DNA from 4 places in the Rossellomorea sp. GAMAL-10_SWC genome. Region 3 is predicted to be linked to each of the others. Evidence: predicted binding sites of a transcription regulator. Region 3 holds the regulator's gene; each other region holds the start of a gene.
The links. The regulator Rex, encoded in region 3, represses fermentation and respiration genes when NADH is low (regulators of the CRP and FNR family bind a similar motif). The targets are predictions, from matches to a motif close to TTGTGAAATATTTCACAA.

Region 1 (4,222 bases), 1.6 Mb from region 3:
ATAATAAAAATCCCCCGGTTAAAAATAACTGGGGGATTATTTTTGTGGATTTTACTATATACAAAAAACAGATCAATAATAGAGTTTGCGCTTTAAAATATGTTAAGTATATTCAGTTACCATTCGTTTGTTGCTTCAATTAATAAATTGCTTCCTTTAAAGGACCTCTCACCAAAGTGTGTAATCAATGTACATTCTGTAATATTTGAAGACTGATCAAACATCGTGTAGCTAATAAACATACCAGAGGCAATTTCTTTATTTGTTTCATCGAATACTTGTACCTTTTTTCCTTCTAAACTACGTAGTTTCGCTTTTTGAAGAAAGGCAACCCAATATTCCCAATTTGAAATGAGGTATGCTCCTTCTCCATTTGTTAAGTAGCCTAATAAACTTTGAGAATCATTATATTCAGCATTAAGAACTAGAATAAGATTCTTAATCATATGGTGTACGATTGTATATTGTTTTAGATTTAATTGTGGGGGAATATTGATTTTTAAAGATCTTTTATCAGAATCTATGACAACTTCTAATTTAATGTTACCCTTTGTGTAAAAATACGTTTCTTCTTGAATTCCAAATCCTCTCAAATGAAGAACATCTTCTATTGATAGATCAGGGCTAATAGTGTGTAATTCAACAGTTAACATGATGAATATCTCCTCCTGTGACTTTATCGCTGATAATTGATTCATTCCTAATTATAGAAGATAACGAAGAAAAAGCCTGTGACATTTATTACAGGTAGGTGGGGGAGTATTGTAAACATAGGTCATCACAGAAAAAGAAAGTGGTCCCTATTAAATGGACCACATTATGTAAAGCATCAGATCTTTTATCTTCTTCAGTGAGGTTTTTTACAAGTATGATATAGAATAAACTTCATTTTTAACTAGTTTATTTTACTCTTACTAGTCGATAAATCACAAAACTGACCGATATAATAAATCACTTTGCCATTATCGTTACACACTTGAGTAATCGTCAGCCATTCTAAATAAACTTCACCATTTTTTCGCTTGTTCCAAATTTCACCTTGCCAATTACCTTGATCTTTGAGTTGTTTCCAAAGTTGTACATAGAATGCTTTGTTGTGATGTCCTGATTGAAGGATGCTTGGCTTTTTCCCAATGACTTCTTCTTTATTGTAGCCAGTTACTTTAGTGAAGTAAGGATTTATTTTTTGAATTACTCCTTGATCATTTGTTACCATCATTGCTTGGGCCGTATTTTCTAATATTTTATATTCCGTTTTCAATTTTTCACGGAAAGTCATCCATACTACAATAACAAAACTGAGAAGCGCAAATTCAGATAAAGCCATAAATCCGATCGCATAATGTCCTGTCAAGCTAAAAACAGATGTTAAAATTAATGGAGGGAAGAAGCCTCCTAAACCTCCCATAGCAGCAACCAACCCATTTACAATTCCGGCTTGTTTTGTAAAGTAAAGAGGTACTAATTTAAAGATCGTACCGTTTCCGATCCCTGCACAAACTGCTACTAATAAAACCCCTACAGTATACAGTTTAATAGTAGGAGAAAAAGATAATAGAACGCCAGAGAAAGTTAATCCACCAAAGACAAACAATAATATGTTGAAAGGATTGAATTTATCTGAAAGAAAGCCACCGATTGGTCGGAAGAGTGTTGCTAGAGCAATGAATCCAGCCGTTCGTATACCAGCGTCAACTGGACTTAAATTAAAATTATTAACTAAGAAATTGGGTAAATAGATTGTAAAAGCAACAAATGATCCGAATGTAATGAAATAGAATAAATTTAGTGACCATAAAGTTGAATTACGATAAACCTCTTTTACTTGTTTTACAATCGGAACATTTACTTTCTTCTCATTTTTATCACCAAACAGAAAATTTAATAACGCAAACGCAATTAGTAATACTAAATAAAATCTGACTGTTGTTTCCCAACCAACTGATTTCGCTAAAACAGGTGCGGAAAATGCAGTTATTGCTGTACCGATATTACCAGATCCATAGATTCCATTCACAAAACCATGTTTATTTGAAGAGTAATACTTTGGTAGTGAAGTTACTCCGATTGAAAAGACTGCGCCACCTATACCAACAAACAATCCTCCAATAACTAAATCTAAAAGTGAATCAGCATGACTAATGAAAAATACAGGAAATAAAAGTGCAAGAAAACAGATGGTGAAAATAGGTCTTGCTCCAAATCGATTTGTGTAATACCCGATTGGAATACGTAGGATGCTTCCTAAAATAACAGGGATGGCAGTGACTAAGGAGACTTGACCATTTGTTAATTCAATATCTTGGCGAATATTTGGCATGAGTGAAGAAATGAGTACCCATACCATGAACCCTACGATGAGACTTGATGTTTGAAGAGGTAATTGGATTTTAGAACTTTTCATATAATGATGCCCCTTTCAATGGATCAATAATAAAACTTATTAACTAAATATTACCAATCAATCGAAAGTAATGTTGTGAACTATATCACACAAAGTAGGAAGGATGAATAACTTATTTTTAACTATTCGTTAACTCATCAAATTGAAAATTTCTTCATAAGTACTTAGAAGGTTTTTATGAAAAGAGCGCAAAATATTACGTTTTAAAACAGGATCTTTACAAGCCAATTTTTTTATAAATAAAAATGGGACTTCTAGAAATGTCGTAGATTGGGTAACTTCAAGAAGAATGGAATTGTTAACATGAGTATCCAGAAAGAGACTTGGAAAGCATACATCACTTGATTTTAAGCAGCCAATTTTATATTGAAGACCACTCGATTCTTTCATATGAACTTTTACTTTTCCGGTTAAAATGATAATCATATTTTGTTCATTGTGAATAGTTATATTTTCATTAGTTTCTCTAAAGTATAGATTGGATGCAGCAACTATTTTTTTTAAAAGGTTATGATTGATATCATGAAACAAACAGAGACTTTTCAAATTAAGTAAATAATCAGGTTTATACAATTTTTTTCTCTCCCTATATTACAAGACCATATTTTTTCATCATTATATAAAAACGATTTGAGTAAAACTGTGACTCTTTTCACACAACTAGCTCTAATAATAGCGATAGGATGATTTGAAATCAGTTAAAAGAACGGGGATTTTTGAGTATTTTATAGAAAATTAAAGTAATAAAAAATAAATAACCTTAACTATTTAGAGTCTAAGTTAAGGTTACATATAATTAATAATATTCCGTAAAGGTAAGCTTAAACAGCTTAATACTTTAATTGTCTTAAAGAGAACTAATCTATGTTACATATATCTTTTGGGCAGTTATCACAGCCAATTTCATTTTTAAGAAATTGTAAGTCTTTGATAATAATTTTTCCATCGGGAGAATAACCAATAACATTTTTTTTCTTTAAATCACTTAACATCCGATTAACACTTTCTCTAGTAGCAGCACAAAACTTAGCTAATTCTTGATTAGTAAGATGAATATTAAGAAGAATTCCGTTTTCTATTAATTCTCCATAAGAGTTCGATATACGGATGAGTGTGGAGTAAAGTGCGCCTTTTTTACCGTTTAATACTAAGTCTCGAATCTTAGATTGATTTTTTCTAAGGTGAGTAGAGATCCATTTCATAAATTCAAATGTCAATGGAGCATGGTTAATTAGTTTTTTCTCCAAAATATCTTTAGGAATGACCTGCACTTCTGCTGCTTCTAATGCGTAAGCGCTAAGCATATAAGTCGCATTCTCTGAAAAGAGAGTCAATTCTCCAACTAAGTCATCTTTTTGACAAATGCGAAGATTTAATTCATCACCATTTTGAGTCAGTTTACTTATTTGGATCATTCCTGATTTAATAAGATACAATTCTTTAGCATCTTCTCCTTCTTGAAATAAGAAGGTGCTTTTTTTTACTGCACGAGTTGATCCGATTGACTGTAATAAGGAAGCCAAATCTTTAGAAACGATTGAAAGGTCACTTTTTCTATTATTATTTTTTTCCATCAAAGTATCTCCGCTTCGTTATAGTTGAACATAAATGTTTTTATGTATTTAAACAAGTATTTTATGTATTACATTTAATATTATAATACCATGCGATTGAATAGCATAGAACTCTAAGGAGATAGAATATGAAAATATTGCCGTTAAAGCTCTGAAACTACATTTGGCAAAATGATAAATTAATCGTCCAACAAGATATTCTAGAACATAAATACTAAATAGTTTAAATACAAGGTTGTGACAT
Region 2 (4,222 bases), 1.4 Mb from region 3:
ACTTTCTAAGCATTTTCTTCATGAACCCTTTCTATTAGTGAATGGTGATATTTTATTTGACGGAGATATTCGGGAGGCATTAAAAACTCATTTTGAAAGTAAAAGTAGATTTTCTATGTTTGTAAAACAAGTTGATAAATGTGGATCATACGGAAATGTAAAAGTAAAAAATGGACAAATAATCGATTTTATTGAAAAGCCGAATGAAGGTAGTGAAATAAGTAAATTAGTTAATACTGGAATTTATATTATGAGTCCTGAATTATTATATCAAATTCCAGAAAATCGTTATTTTGACATTAGTAATGATCTGATTCCTTTAATGTTAAAAAATAATATCGGTTTAAATGCTTTTCATTTAAAAGGTTATTGGATTGATTATGGGACCCCTAGAAGATTTGCAAAACTAAACGTAGATTGGATTGAAGAGAAATTAAACTTACCTATTCCTGCCGTTCAAATATTACCGAGAATCTTTTTAGGTGAACATGTAACGATAAATAATAATGTTAAGATTGTTTCTCCCGTTATTATTGGGAATGATGTTACGATTGAAGAGAACTGTGTAATCGGCCCATATGTGTCGATTAGTTCTAATATTCGCATCGATCAAGGCAGTGTATTACATCATCAAGCTGTCTTTCAAAAATATACTCTGAATTATGAGAATAAGTTTGTACATAATTCAATAAAAAAAATATCAAAAGAAATACATTGAATCAATAAAAACTATGGAAATTATCGCGAAAGAATGTTATTATATACAAGTCTGATTATGTCACTATGTCAGGAGGGAAAATAAAATGCGCGTAAATATTACTTTAGCATGTACAGAATGCGGAGATCGTAACTACATCACTACTAAAAATAAACGTAATAACCCAGACCGTCTTGAGCTTAAAAAATATTGCCCAAGACTTAAAAAAGTTACAGTTCATCGCGAAACAAAGTAAACAGTAGGAATTTTCCTACTGTTTTTTTTATATCTAAATACTTATAATTTTAATTAGAATACATATCAATGAACTTTTACTTTAGAAAACTCGATCCTGACCTATGGAGGCCATTATTATGGAAAAAAAAGAAATTAGAAATTCTATGATGAAAAACTTGAAAAATATTTCAGCATCGGAAAGAGACGAAAAGTCAAAAAAAATTATAGAAAAATTATTAAATACAGAAGAAATGAAGAGTGTAGATATAATAGCAACAACAATGCCAATGGAGCATGAAATAAATACTAAGTATTTAATCACTGCTTGTTGGAAAATGAATAAATCAGTTGTTGTCCCTAAATGCAACCATGAGACTAGAAAAATGCATTTTTACAAAATCAATTCATTTGATGATTTAAAGAAAGGTTATTTTGGAATACAAGAGCCGATAGAAGAAAAATGCGAGGAAATAAGTAAAGAACTTATTGATTTAATAATTGTGCCTGGAGTAGCATATACAAAAAATGGTGAACGACTAGGATATGGTGGTGGTTATTTTGATCGCTACTTAGAAGATTATAATAAACAACACTTAGCCTTAGCTTATGACATTCAAATTATTGAAGAAATACCAACCGAAAAACATGACATTAAGATGCCGTTGATTTTAACAGAGTCAAGAATAATAGAAGCGATGTAATAAGTGCATAATGTGACGCGATTTGTTTGAAAATAGGTAAAAGAGTCTTATTGAAAAAAATTAAATTTGTGCAGGACTAATATTGTAACAAATTTGTAAAAAGTTTCACAAACTTTGAGTGGAAATACATATATAATAAAGAAGTCCCAGTTACTTACACTTTTAACACAAATGAGGTGGATATTATGTTACACAAAGAAATAAATCGTGTCGCACTTATCGGAACAGGCGCAGTTGGAGCTAGTTATGCTTTTGGTATGTTAAATAAAGGTGTTGCCGAAGAACTAGTTATGATTGATTTAAATAAAGATAAAGCGGAAGGGGACGCAATGGATTTAAGTCATTGCCTTCCTTTTGTAGATTCTAGAACAAAAATTTGGGCTGGAGATTACAGTGATTGTAAAGATGCGAGTTTAGTCGTCATTACAGCTGGAGCAGCTCAAAAGCCTGGAGAAACTCGCTTAGATTTAGTTGCAAAAAATTGTGCTATTTTTAAAGGGATTGTTGGAGAAATTATGGCTTCAGGATTTGACGGTATCTTTTTAATTGCCACAAATCCGGTAGATATTTTAACTTATGCAACTTGGAAATTTTCAGGACTACCAAAAGAAAGAGTAATCGGATCTGGTACTAGTTTAGATACTGCACGATTTAGATATATGCTTGGGGATTATTTTAATGTTGATGCAAGAAATATCCATGGATATATTATCGGTGAACATGGTGATAGTGAACTGCCAGTTTGGTCTAAAACAAATGTTGGTACCTCACCAGTACACCATGTATTAAAGAAAAATCCAAAATACAGCCAAAGAGAGCTTGATGAAATCTTCTTAAATACACGTGACGCCGCATATCACATTATAAAGAAAAAAGGCGCAACGTACTATGGAATTGGTATGGGCTTAGTTAGATTAACAAAAGCGATTCTAAAAAATGAAAATAGTATTATTACGGTTTCTGCATATTTAGATGGACAATATGGAGAACGCGATATATATATTGGCGTTCCAGCAGTAATTAATCGTGGTGGAATTCGAGAAGTTGTTGAACTAGATTTAAATGAATTAGAACAACGTCAGTTTAAAAACTCCGTAGACACATTAAGAAGAACGATGGAACCTGTTTTGGGTAACGAAAATTAATAGATGATTTTTTTCAGAAGTTAAATAATGAGTTAATAAGACCTCTTTCTATTTGAAAGAGGTCTTATTGTATAGAATATTTGAAAAATATGCCAACTTTTTATATTGTAAAAGTAACAAAAAGAATTAAGGAGGTAATTTTGAAAAAAATAAATAGTAAGTACTCATGGGTATTAATAGTGATATTCATTATTGGGCTAGCTCTATTTTTTGGAAACCAAAATTTTCTTAATAATCATCTAAAAAAGACTAAAGAGACTTCACTGAAATTTCCTAATTACGATGATACAGCAATCGAAGCTGAGAATGGATTATTAGCTGTAACGAACCCTACATCTAATTTAGTATTAGTTAATAAAGAAAGAAAGCTACCAGATGGGTATGAACCACCAGATCTAGTTTATCCGGTTGTTCCTTTACATGGAGTAAACAAAGATAAGACATTAATGAGGAAAGAGGCAGCTCATGCTTTAGAAAAATTATTTGAAAGAGCAGAAGCGGATGGTATAAAGCTGACTCCAGTTTCCGCATATCGCTCTTTTGATCGCCAAAAAAGCTTGTATAATTATTATGTACAAATTCATGGTGAAGATTGGACTCAATCTTTTAGTGCTGTTCCTGGTACAAGCGAACATCAAACAGGTTTATCCATAGATGTATCATCTCCAAACTTCGGTAACAAGCTTGAACAAGGATTTGGAGAAACGAAAGAAGGAACTTGGCTTGCAGACCATGCACATGATTTTGGATTTATCATTCGTTATCCAGAGGACAAAGTTGATATTACAGAATACAATTATGAACCATGGCATATAAGATATCTCGGGATAAAATACGCTACATATTTATATAAAAATGATTTAGCTTTAGAAGAAGTAATGAAGCCTAAAAAATAATTAAAAATGCCTACAAAATAAATGGTTTGTTTGGTATTTCACATTGACGAGTAATCGTTTCCAACTTATACTTATTACATGTTTAGAAAGATAAAATAATAGGAGTTAAGTATGAAATCCGTATATGATATTCAACAATTTCTAAAGAACTATGGGACCTTTATTTATACAGGTGATCGATTAGCAGACTTGATGTTAATGCAAGATGAGCTAAAAGAATTATTTTTAGCGAATATACTTGAAAGTAAAGATTTACAAATTGCGACCATGATATTAAAAAAAGAGATGGATGAAATAAAAAATAAAACGGTTTGAAGAAATCGTTTTTTTTAGAATCTATTGCAAACGATTTCACTACGAAGGGAGAAGACATTATGGCTAAAATGATTGTAGGTGTCGATTTAGGTGGTACAAGCATTAAATTGGCATTATTAACAAATAACGGGGAATTCATCGATAAATGGGAAGTACCAACAGATAAATCTGATAGTGGTAAGCATATTCCTAAAACAATTACAATTGCAATTGAAGAAAAGCTTAAACAGA
Region 3 (4,222 bases):
CATAATCACCCAAATAAATTGATAATCCTGCTTTTGCTAGTTCAAAAGTTTTTGTGGATAATCTGTTCATAAAGTAACGATCATGAGAAACAAATAAAATCGTTCCAGGGTAGTCTAATAAAGCATTTTCTAACACTTCTTTACTATCTAAATCTAAGTGGTTAGTAGGCTCATCAAGAATTAGGAAATTAGCTTTTTTCATCATAAGCTTAGCCAAAGCTAATCTTGCTTTTTCTCCACCACTTAAAGAGGTAACAATCTTTGTCACGTCATCTCCAGAAAATAAAAAGTTCCCTAATATTGTTCGAATTTCTTGTTCGGGCTTTAATGGATAATCATCCCAAAGTTCGTCTAATACTCTTTTATTAGAAGTTAGTTTTGCTTGCTCTTGATCATAATATCCAACCGAAACGTTTGCACCAAAATCAATCGTTCCCTGTAATTTTTCTAAATCTCCTATAATCGTTTTAAGTAATGTCGATTTACCAACACCATTTGGACCGACTAAAGCAACACTATCGCCTCGATTCAGTACGAATCTCATCGGCTCATCAATTGTTGGGATACGATCATAGCCAATAAATAAATCTTGTACAGACAACACATCATTACCGCTTTGTTTTTCAATTGTAAATGAAAAATTAGCCGAAGATTCGTCTCCAAGTGGCCTGTCTAATCGAACCATACGATCTAATTGTTTCCTACGACTTTGAGCTCTTTTGGTAGTTGAAGCACGCGCAATATTACGCTGCACAAAATCTTCAAGTTTAGAGATTTCCTCTTGTTGCTTTTCGAACTGTTTTAACTCTTGTTCATATTGAGCTGCTTTTAGATCAAGGTACTTACTATAATTACCAACAAATCGTTGATGCTTATGATTAGATATTTCATAAACAATATTAACAACTTGATCAAGGAAATATCGATCGTGGGAAACGATTAATACAGCACCAGGGTATGACTGTAAGTAGCGCTCCAACCAACTTAGAGTGTCAATATCTAAATGGTTCGTAGGCTCATCCAGGATTAACAAATCAGGCTTTGTCAATAATAGCTTACCTAATGCCAGTCTCGTCTTTTGTCCACCGCTTAACGAAGAAATTTTTGTTTCGTAATCTTCATTACTAAAACCTAAACCACTAATTATTGAACGAATATCTGCTTCAAACTGGTAACCACCGTTTTCTTTGAAAGTATATTGAAGATGATCATATTCATTCATAACCTTGTCATAAACGGCTTGATTTGAGTAGACATCCTCTCTAGTCATTTTAACTTCTAATTTTCTCATATTGTCCTGCATCTCTACTAAATGATTAAATACAGAATAATATTCTTCCCAAATCGTTTTATCGCTTTGTAAACCAGAGTTTTGGGCTAGGTAGCCTACAGTAACGTCTTTAGGTTTATTTATTTCACCGCCATCATAGGATATTTCGCCTGCTATGATTTTCAATAATGTAGATTTTCCCGCACCATTACGTCCAACTATGGCAACTCGATCACTCGTTTGAACTTCTAATTTTATATTTGAAAGTATAATGTCACTACCAAAATACTTTGAGACATTATTTACTTGTAAAAGAATCATGGATAACACCTCATTGCAAAATTTTTTATGTATGTAACTGTAGACTGTCAAAATTCTTAAATATAGTGTATATTTTACATTAGAACAAGTACTTTATTACTAAAATAAAGTCAAATTACACACCATAGTAAAAAGAATTACAGTAAGTGGGGGATTAAAAAATGGATTCGGAACAAATTAAAATTCCACAAGCTACTGCTAAACGTCTACCTTTATATTACCGTTTTATAAAGAATTTGTCTTTATCAGGTAAACAAAGAGTTTCTTCAGCAGAGTTAAGTGAAGCAGTAAAGGTAGATTCCGCTACAATTAGAAGAGATTTTTCATATTTTGGAGCACTCGGTAAAAAAGGTTATGGCTATAACGTAAATTATTTATTAACTTTTTTCTCGAAAGCGCTTAACCAGCATGAAGTTATGAAAGTTGCATTAATTGGTGTTGGTAATTTAGGAACAGCATTCTTACACTATAATTTTATAAAAAATAATAATACAAAAATTGAGATGGCATTTGATATTGATCCAAATAAAATTGGTACTGAAATAGGTGGAGTACCCGTTTATAATCTAGATAATCTAGAGGAAGTTATGAATGAAGATATCCAAATCGTTATTTTAACTGTTCCTGCACCTGTAGCACAATCAATAGCTGATCGATTAAATGGAAAAAATATTAGAGGAATCTTAAATTTCACACCTGCACGAATTAGTGTACCAGAACATATTCGCATTCATCATATAGACTTAGCAGTTGAACTGCAAACATTGGCATATTTTTTACAACAATAAATTCATATCAAAATAAAAACCCCCAAAAAAATTGGGGGTTTTTGGTTTTAATGTAAATTGATCTGCTGAAAAACGACAAAAGAGTTCATTAACATATGTGTTAAGATTGGTACCATAATTGAGTTTGTTCGTTTATACAGATAACAAAATACAAAACCGATTAAAAAGTATGATAAAAAGAAGGGCATGTCTCCGTGCATAAGCGAAAAGATCGCTGAACTAATCCCAGCAGAAATAATAAATGGTAAACGATTATAAAGCCTTTTAAAAATAATTCGACGAAAAATAATCTCTTCTAAAATTGGTGCAACTAGACTTGGGATGATAATAAAAGCCGGGTTAAGCTTAGCGATGTTTATGATATTTTGAGTATTTTCTGAGCCCTTATGTAAATCAAATACATAAATTAAAATTAAATTACAAATGATTTGAGTTAACATTGTTATGAAATAACCTAAAATAACCCAATTTATTATTGTACGAAAATTAGTTTTTAGATTCTTTATTCCTTCATAAATGGGTTTATGTAATAAGATAAGTATAATAATTAATCCACTAACGAAACTAATACAACCCCATAATGCCACCGCTTCAAGAGAAGCTGTTTTCTGATCCACTCCAACGTATAAGTTACTATTTAATAAATAGGGCACCCCAAATACCGCTGAATATTGAAGAACGACATACGTTAATAAAATCCATAAATCTCTAGTTTTCAATACGATAGCTCCTTTGTGTTGATATTTTTCAGAACCCAAAGGTTTATAACAACACGTACATTATTTTACTCGTTTCTTTTGTTTCTTAAAAGAAATTTTCACTTTTTATTTTACTTTTGATTGTAAAGAAAAAAACTTATTAAATTTCGACAAGAAAAGTGCCTGCTTCGGGCTTGCAAAATTTTTTGATATTATTTAAACTAATAATTGTGTTAGCACTCAATATACATGAGTGCTAAAAAATAATGATTTGATTATTGAGGAGGTATTACACATGTTAAAGCCATTAGGTGATCGTGTTGTAATTGAGCTTGTTGAGTCTGAAGAAAAAACTGCTAGTGGTATCGTGTTACCAGGTAGTGCACAAGAAAAGCCACAAGAAGGCAAAGTTGTTGCAGTAGGTACTGGCCGAGTACTTGAAAATGGTGAGCGCGTAGCTTTAGAAGTATCTGTAGGTGACCGCATTATCTTCTCTAAATATTCAGGAACAGAAGTTAAGTACGGTGGCACTGAATACTTAGTACTTCGCGAAAACGATATACTTGCAATCATAGGTTAATAAAATAAAAATACTTAAATTAAAAAATAAATTTTTTATATTATAAGGAGGTCATTTTCATGGCAAAGGACATTAGATTTGGTGAAGAAGCACGTCGCGCAATGTTACGTGGTGTAGACGCTTTAGCTGATGCTGTTAAAGTAACTTTAGGACCAAAAGGACGTAACGTAGTTCTTGAGAAAAAATTCGGTTCTCCATTAATTACAAATGATGGTGTTACAATCGCAAAAGAGATCGAATTAGAAGATGCATTTGAAAATATGGGTGCAAAATTAGTTGCAGAAGTTGCTAGCAAAACAAATGATGTTGCTGGGGACGGTACAACAACTGCGACAGTTTTAGCTCAAGCTATGATTCGTGAAGGTCTTAAAAACGTAACTGCTGGTGCAAACCCAATGGGTATCCGTAAAGGGATCGAAAAAGCAGTTGCTGTAGCAATCGAGGAATTAAAAACTATCTCAAAACCAATTGAAGGTAAAGAGTCAATCGCACAAGTTGCTGCAATTTCTTCAGCGGATCCAGAAGTTGGACAATTAATTGCTGAAGCAATGGAGCGCGTTGGTAA
Region 4 (4,222 bases), 810 kb from region 3:
ACCCTCTAATTTAAGAACTTTATTCATTCGACTCACCTCGAAGCTGACTTCCTATTTTACTAGTTAAGCGATTGGCCATTTCTATATAACCGTCTTTGTTCGGATGAAAATGGTCAGTGTACAAATATTTCTTTTCTTCGTTAAAAAATAAATCGAATGTTGGAATAACGTATGCATTATTAGTTTGAAGTACCGATAATTCGAGTAGATTGTTCCATCTAGAAACAAAGCTTGAAGATGCATCCAAACCTTGAACATTATGAAATGGATTATAATATCCAAACGCATAAATAGATGCTGTAGTATTTTTTTGACGTATTAGTTTAAAAATTGATTGAAGATTATTTTTAAACGTTTTTTCATCTGGTCGATATGTCTTTAAAAATTGTTCATTTAATTGATTAGCGCCAGGAAATAAATCATTACTTCCAATGGAAAGAACAATTATGTCCGCAGTGCCAATCGTTTCTTGTATATTATTTTTCTTTAAATCGTTAAGTAAATTTGATGTTTTTGCGCCACTAACAGCTAAATTAGTGATTGTTGTTGGCTGTTTATACTCTTTTTGTAGAATGTTTTTTAATCTTCCTACATAACCTGTTCCTTCATCATCACCGACACCACGCGTAAGTGAGTCTCCTAATGCAACAATCTTCAGTTTATTATTTTTGGGAACACTGTCATTTTGATTATTTTTCTGAGCGTTATTATTCACGATTAGTTTGCTTTTTTGAGGATTTAAAACAGAATAAGCACCTTTCACGAAGCCATATGATAATAAAAGAAAACAAAGTAATGAAATGAACATGATAAACCGAACAAAATGATTGTATTTCAAATTTTACACCACCAAAAAAGGAAAAATTTTCATTATAAAATCATTATTACCATAATAAAATTAGATTTGCACGAAAAAACCTGTCCTCATAAAAAGAAGACAGGTTTTTTTGTTTTATGAAGCACGTTTTAATTCTTTTACTTCTAATTTTTGTTCATTATTCAAGTAGTAATATGCCATTCCGACACCAACTGAACCACCAATAATATTTCCAAGTGTAACTGGAATTAAATTATGCAATACATCACTAAAGGAAAAGGCTACATCATGTGGCATTATATAAGATAATGTAAAGACTGCTATATTTGCGATACTATGTTCATAACCAGAGAAGAAGAAAGCAAAGACTAATAAAAAGATCAGGAGCATTTTTGCTAGATCATCTTTAAATCTAGTTGGTAAAAAACAAGCAAGACAAACAAGCCAATTACATAAAATACCTTTAAAAAATAAGTGTAAAAATGATGCGTGAATTTTATGGTCAACTACACCTGTTAAAAAATGATCGGTAGGAAATTCCTTTGCTAGACCTGTAAAAAAATAAATAATCGCAAAAATAAATGCGCCAATAATATTTCCTGAGTAACACGCAATCCAGTTTTTTACTAAATCTAGTTTTGAAGTTTTTTTAGCTAAAGTTGAAAACGTAAAATACATCGTATTACTAGTAAATAATTCTCCACCACCATAAATAATCATAATTAATGCTGTAGAGAAAACCAGTGGATAAGCTACAGATGAAAATGGTGAATTTTGCAGTCTAAATAATTCGGCTAATTTTAAACAGACAATGAGAATAAAGCTTATATAAATAGAAGCTAAGGCAGCACGAGTTAAATATTTAATTAAGCTTTGGTCTAGTATTTTCTTTTTTTTAAGAGCTAAATCAATACAATATTGGATACTATCTCGTTCCAAATGGTTTCACTCCCTATGCGCTCTTTGATTAATACATACATAGTATACAGACAAAAAACGACGATAAGTTTGTGAAAATATGAACAAATTATGAAATTGAACAAGTTATATACTAATTATTATTTTTACTTTACATTTATAAATAATCACCTTAATACTGGTTGAAGATATAATATAATTTCATAGTAAACAGGTTTAGGTAAAAAAGGAAAGATCCAAATTAGATCTTGATAACTTAATAATAATATGGAGAGGTGATTTCGTTTGGAAAATGAATTTGAAGCAAAATTTGATGCGTTACTAAAAAAGTACACGGAATTGTTATTAGGAGATTGGTCAGAGGAAAAACAAGCTAAAGTGGAAAAATGGGTAATGTACACATACATATCAAAATCAATGCCCGCATTAGTAAAACATTGGAATGATACATATCCTCAAGCTAAAGAAGAAGTTGTTAATTTAATTAAAGAGATTAAAACGTTAAATGACCAGCATAGAGAAGCTATGGCTAACAAAAATAAGCAATAATATTTATCCATAATTTTCAAAGATGACGGCACTAAATAATTATGATAATATAATATTAAGTAAGGGCATACATTTTTCAATAAACAAAATTCGACAAATTATTAAATAATTGTTTTAACAAATTTTCATAGATGATACATTAGTAATATATAGAGAGAAAAGTAAAGTTTAATTTTGGGGGTAGAGTAATGGAACAAGTTATGAAGAATGCTTTTTTATTTATGTCTAAAAATAAGTTTTTGACTAAAATGGCTAAAAAATATGGCCTAAGATTTGGTGCAGGACGTTTTGTTGCAGGCGAAACAATCGATTTAGCTACAAAAGTTATTAAGGACTTAAATAAAAAGAATTTAAAAGTAACAATTGATTATCTTGGAGAATTCGTTGACACGGTTGAAGAAGCAAATGAAATGGCTGATCACTGTATCGAAGCAATTGAAGCGATTGGAAAAGAAAAATTAAATTCACAATGTTCTCTAAAAATGACTTCGATGGGTCTTGATATTTCTGACGAGTTAGTTTTATCAAACATGCGTCGTATTTTAGAGGCAGCTAAAAAGAATGGTGTATTCGTTACAATTGATATGGAAGATTTCACTCGTTGTGAAAAAACAATTCGTATCTTTAAGCAATTAAGATCTGAGTACGATAATATCGGAACAGTTATTCAAGCTTATTTATACAGAACTGAAAACGATATTACAGATTTAAACAGCTTAAAACCAAATTTACGTTTAGTAAAAGGTGCTTATAAAGAGCCTGCTGAAGTAGCATTCCCAGAGAAAAAAGATGTGGATGAAAACTTCAAAAAAATCATTAAAATGCACTTATTAAACGGTAACTTTACTGCAATCGCTTCACATGATGAAGCAATGATTGAGTATACAAAACAATTAGTAAAAGAACATAATATTCCAAATGATCAATTTGAGTTCCAAATGTTATACGGAATTCGTACAGAGCGTCAATTAGAGCTTGTTAAAGAAGGCTATAATATGCGAGTTTATGTTCCTTATGGTACTGACTGGTATGGATACTTCATGCGTCGTCTTGCAGAACGTCCTGCAAACGTTGCGTTCGTATTAAAAGGTATGTTCAGTAAATAATTTTAAAATTAAAGGCTAACTAAAAAGGATTGAGTGAGGATCCTTTTTAGTCAGCCTTTTTCTCTTTATACAGGATTTTTTTGTGATAAGTAGTTAGTAGTAAAACAACATTATTCATATCATTGCTTAATTCAGCAAGGTCCTAGTTTTGCTATTAAATTTGAGTGAAAAAAGCTTACTGACCCATGTTTTTTTTACCGTACTGCTGATTATTACTTTGTCTACCTTTTTCTTCTTTTTGATCTCCATGACTTGCATTACCTTGAACACTTGCTGCACTAACTCCACCCTTTGATGGATTTCTTTCACGTTTCATATCTTATCACCTCCATTTCTTAGACTAACCTATTTAAATAAAGTTATTAGTAAAAAATGGATTGTAATAAAAAAAGCAGAGGAAGGTAATTAGATAATAAATAAAATTTTATTAATTTGAACTTTTTGTTTATTGCGAAAAATAAGAATTTATCATATAGTGGAAGAAGAGGGCTCATTGATAATGGATTGGTTTATCCAGAAAGTGAATGAGTATTCATTCAAGATATGAGGAGGAGAAATGCATATGATCCAAAAAATTAAAAAAGCCGCTGTACTCGGCTCTGGTGTGATGGGATCTGGTATCGCTGCACACTTGGCAAACATAGGTATTCCAACATTACTACTTGATATTGTCCCAAGAGAACTATCTGAGGAAGATGCTGCAAAAGGTCTTTCTACTGACTCCAAAGAATTTCGTAATCGCTTTAGTCAAACGGCTATTCAGAAATTATTAAAACAAAAGCCAGCTCCTCTTGCATCTAAGAAAAACTTAACATTAATTCAAGCAGGTAAC

Region 1: V5E38_RS12295 (nitrate/nitrite transporter) is a predicted target of Rex. The motif match lies at 2,478-2,495, and genes of this name have one in related genera.
Region 2: V5E38_RS13380 (L-lactate dehydrogenase) is a predicted target of Rex. The motif match lies at 1,729-1,746, and genes of this name have one in related genera.
Region 4: V5E38_RS23735 (formate/nitrite transporter family protein) is a predicted target of Rex. The motif match lies at 1,826-1,843, and genes of this name have one in related genera.

Annotation. Positions count from the first base shown of each region.
Region 1 covers NZ_CP144911.1:2,489,172-2,493,393, reverse strand. Annotated here, with positions in the region: gene V5E38_RS12300 (hypothetical protein) at 117-653, opposite strand; gene V5E38_RS12295 (nitrate/nitrite transporter) at 896-2,404, opposite strand; gene V5E38_RS12290 (cyclic nucleotide-binding domain-containing protein) at 2,534-2,977, opposite strand; gene V5E38_RS12285 (Crp/Fnr family transcriptional regulator) at 3,262-3,978, opposite strand.
Region 2 covers NZ_CP144911.1:2,687,135-2,691,356, reverse strand. Annotated here, with positions in the region: gene V5E38_RS13395 (nucleotidyltransferase family protein) at 1-718, shown strand, start outside; gene rpmG (50S ribosomal protein L33) at 804-953, shown strand; gene V5E38_RS13385 (5-formyltetrahydrofolate cyclo-ligase) at 1,072-1,635, shown strand; gene V5E38_RS13380 (L-lactate dehydrogenase) at 1,821-2,780, shown strand; gene V5E38_RS13375 (M15 family metallopeptidase) at 2,930-3,676, shown strand; gene V5E38_RS13370 (YqgQ family protein) at 3,788-3,991, shown strand; gene V5E38_RS13365 (ROK family glucokinase) at 4,048-4,222, shown strand, end outside.
Region 3 covers NZ_CP144911.1:4,116,026-4,120,247, reverse strand. Annotated here, with positions in the region: gene V5E38_RS19865 (ABC-F family ATP-binding cassette domain-containing protein) at 1-1,591, opposite strand, end outside; gene V5E38_RS19860 (redox-sensing transcriptional repressor Rex) at 1,753-2,379, shown strand; gene V5E38_RS19855 (CPBP family intramembrane glutamic endopeptidase) at 2,427-3,098, opposite strand; gene groES (co-chaperone GroES) at 3,373-3,657, shown strand; gene groL (chaperonin GroEL) at 3,717-4,222, shown strand, end outside.
Region 4 covers NZ_CP144911.1:4,921,497-4,925,718, forward strand. Annotated here, with positions in the region: gene V5E38_RS23725 (ABC transporter ATP-binding protein) at 1-27, opposite strand, end outside; gene V5E38_RS23730 (SGNH/GDSL hydrolase family protein) at 20-838, opposite strand; gene V5E38_RS23735 (formate/nitrite transporter family protein) at 953-1,756, opposite strand; gene V5E38_RS23740 (DUF2573 family protein) at 2,021-2,284, shown strand; gene V5E38_RS23745 (proline dehydrogenase family protein) at 2,473-3,390, shown strand; gene V5E38_RS23750 (YuzL family protein) at 3,566-3,706, opposite strand; gene V5E38_RS23755 (3-hydroxyacyl-CoA dehydrogenase/enoyl-CoA hydratase family protein) at 3,956-4,222, shown strand, end outside.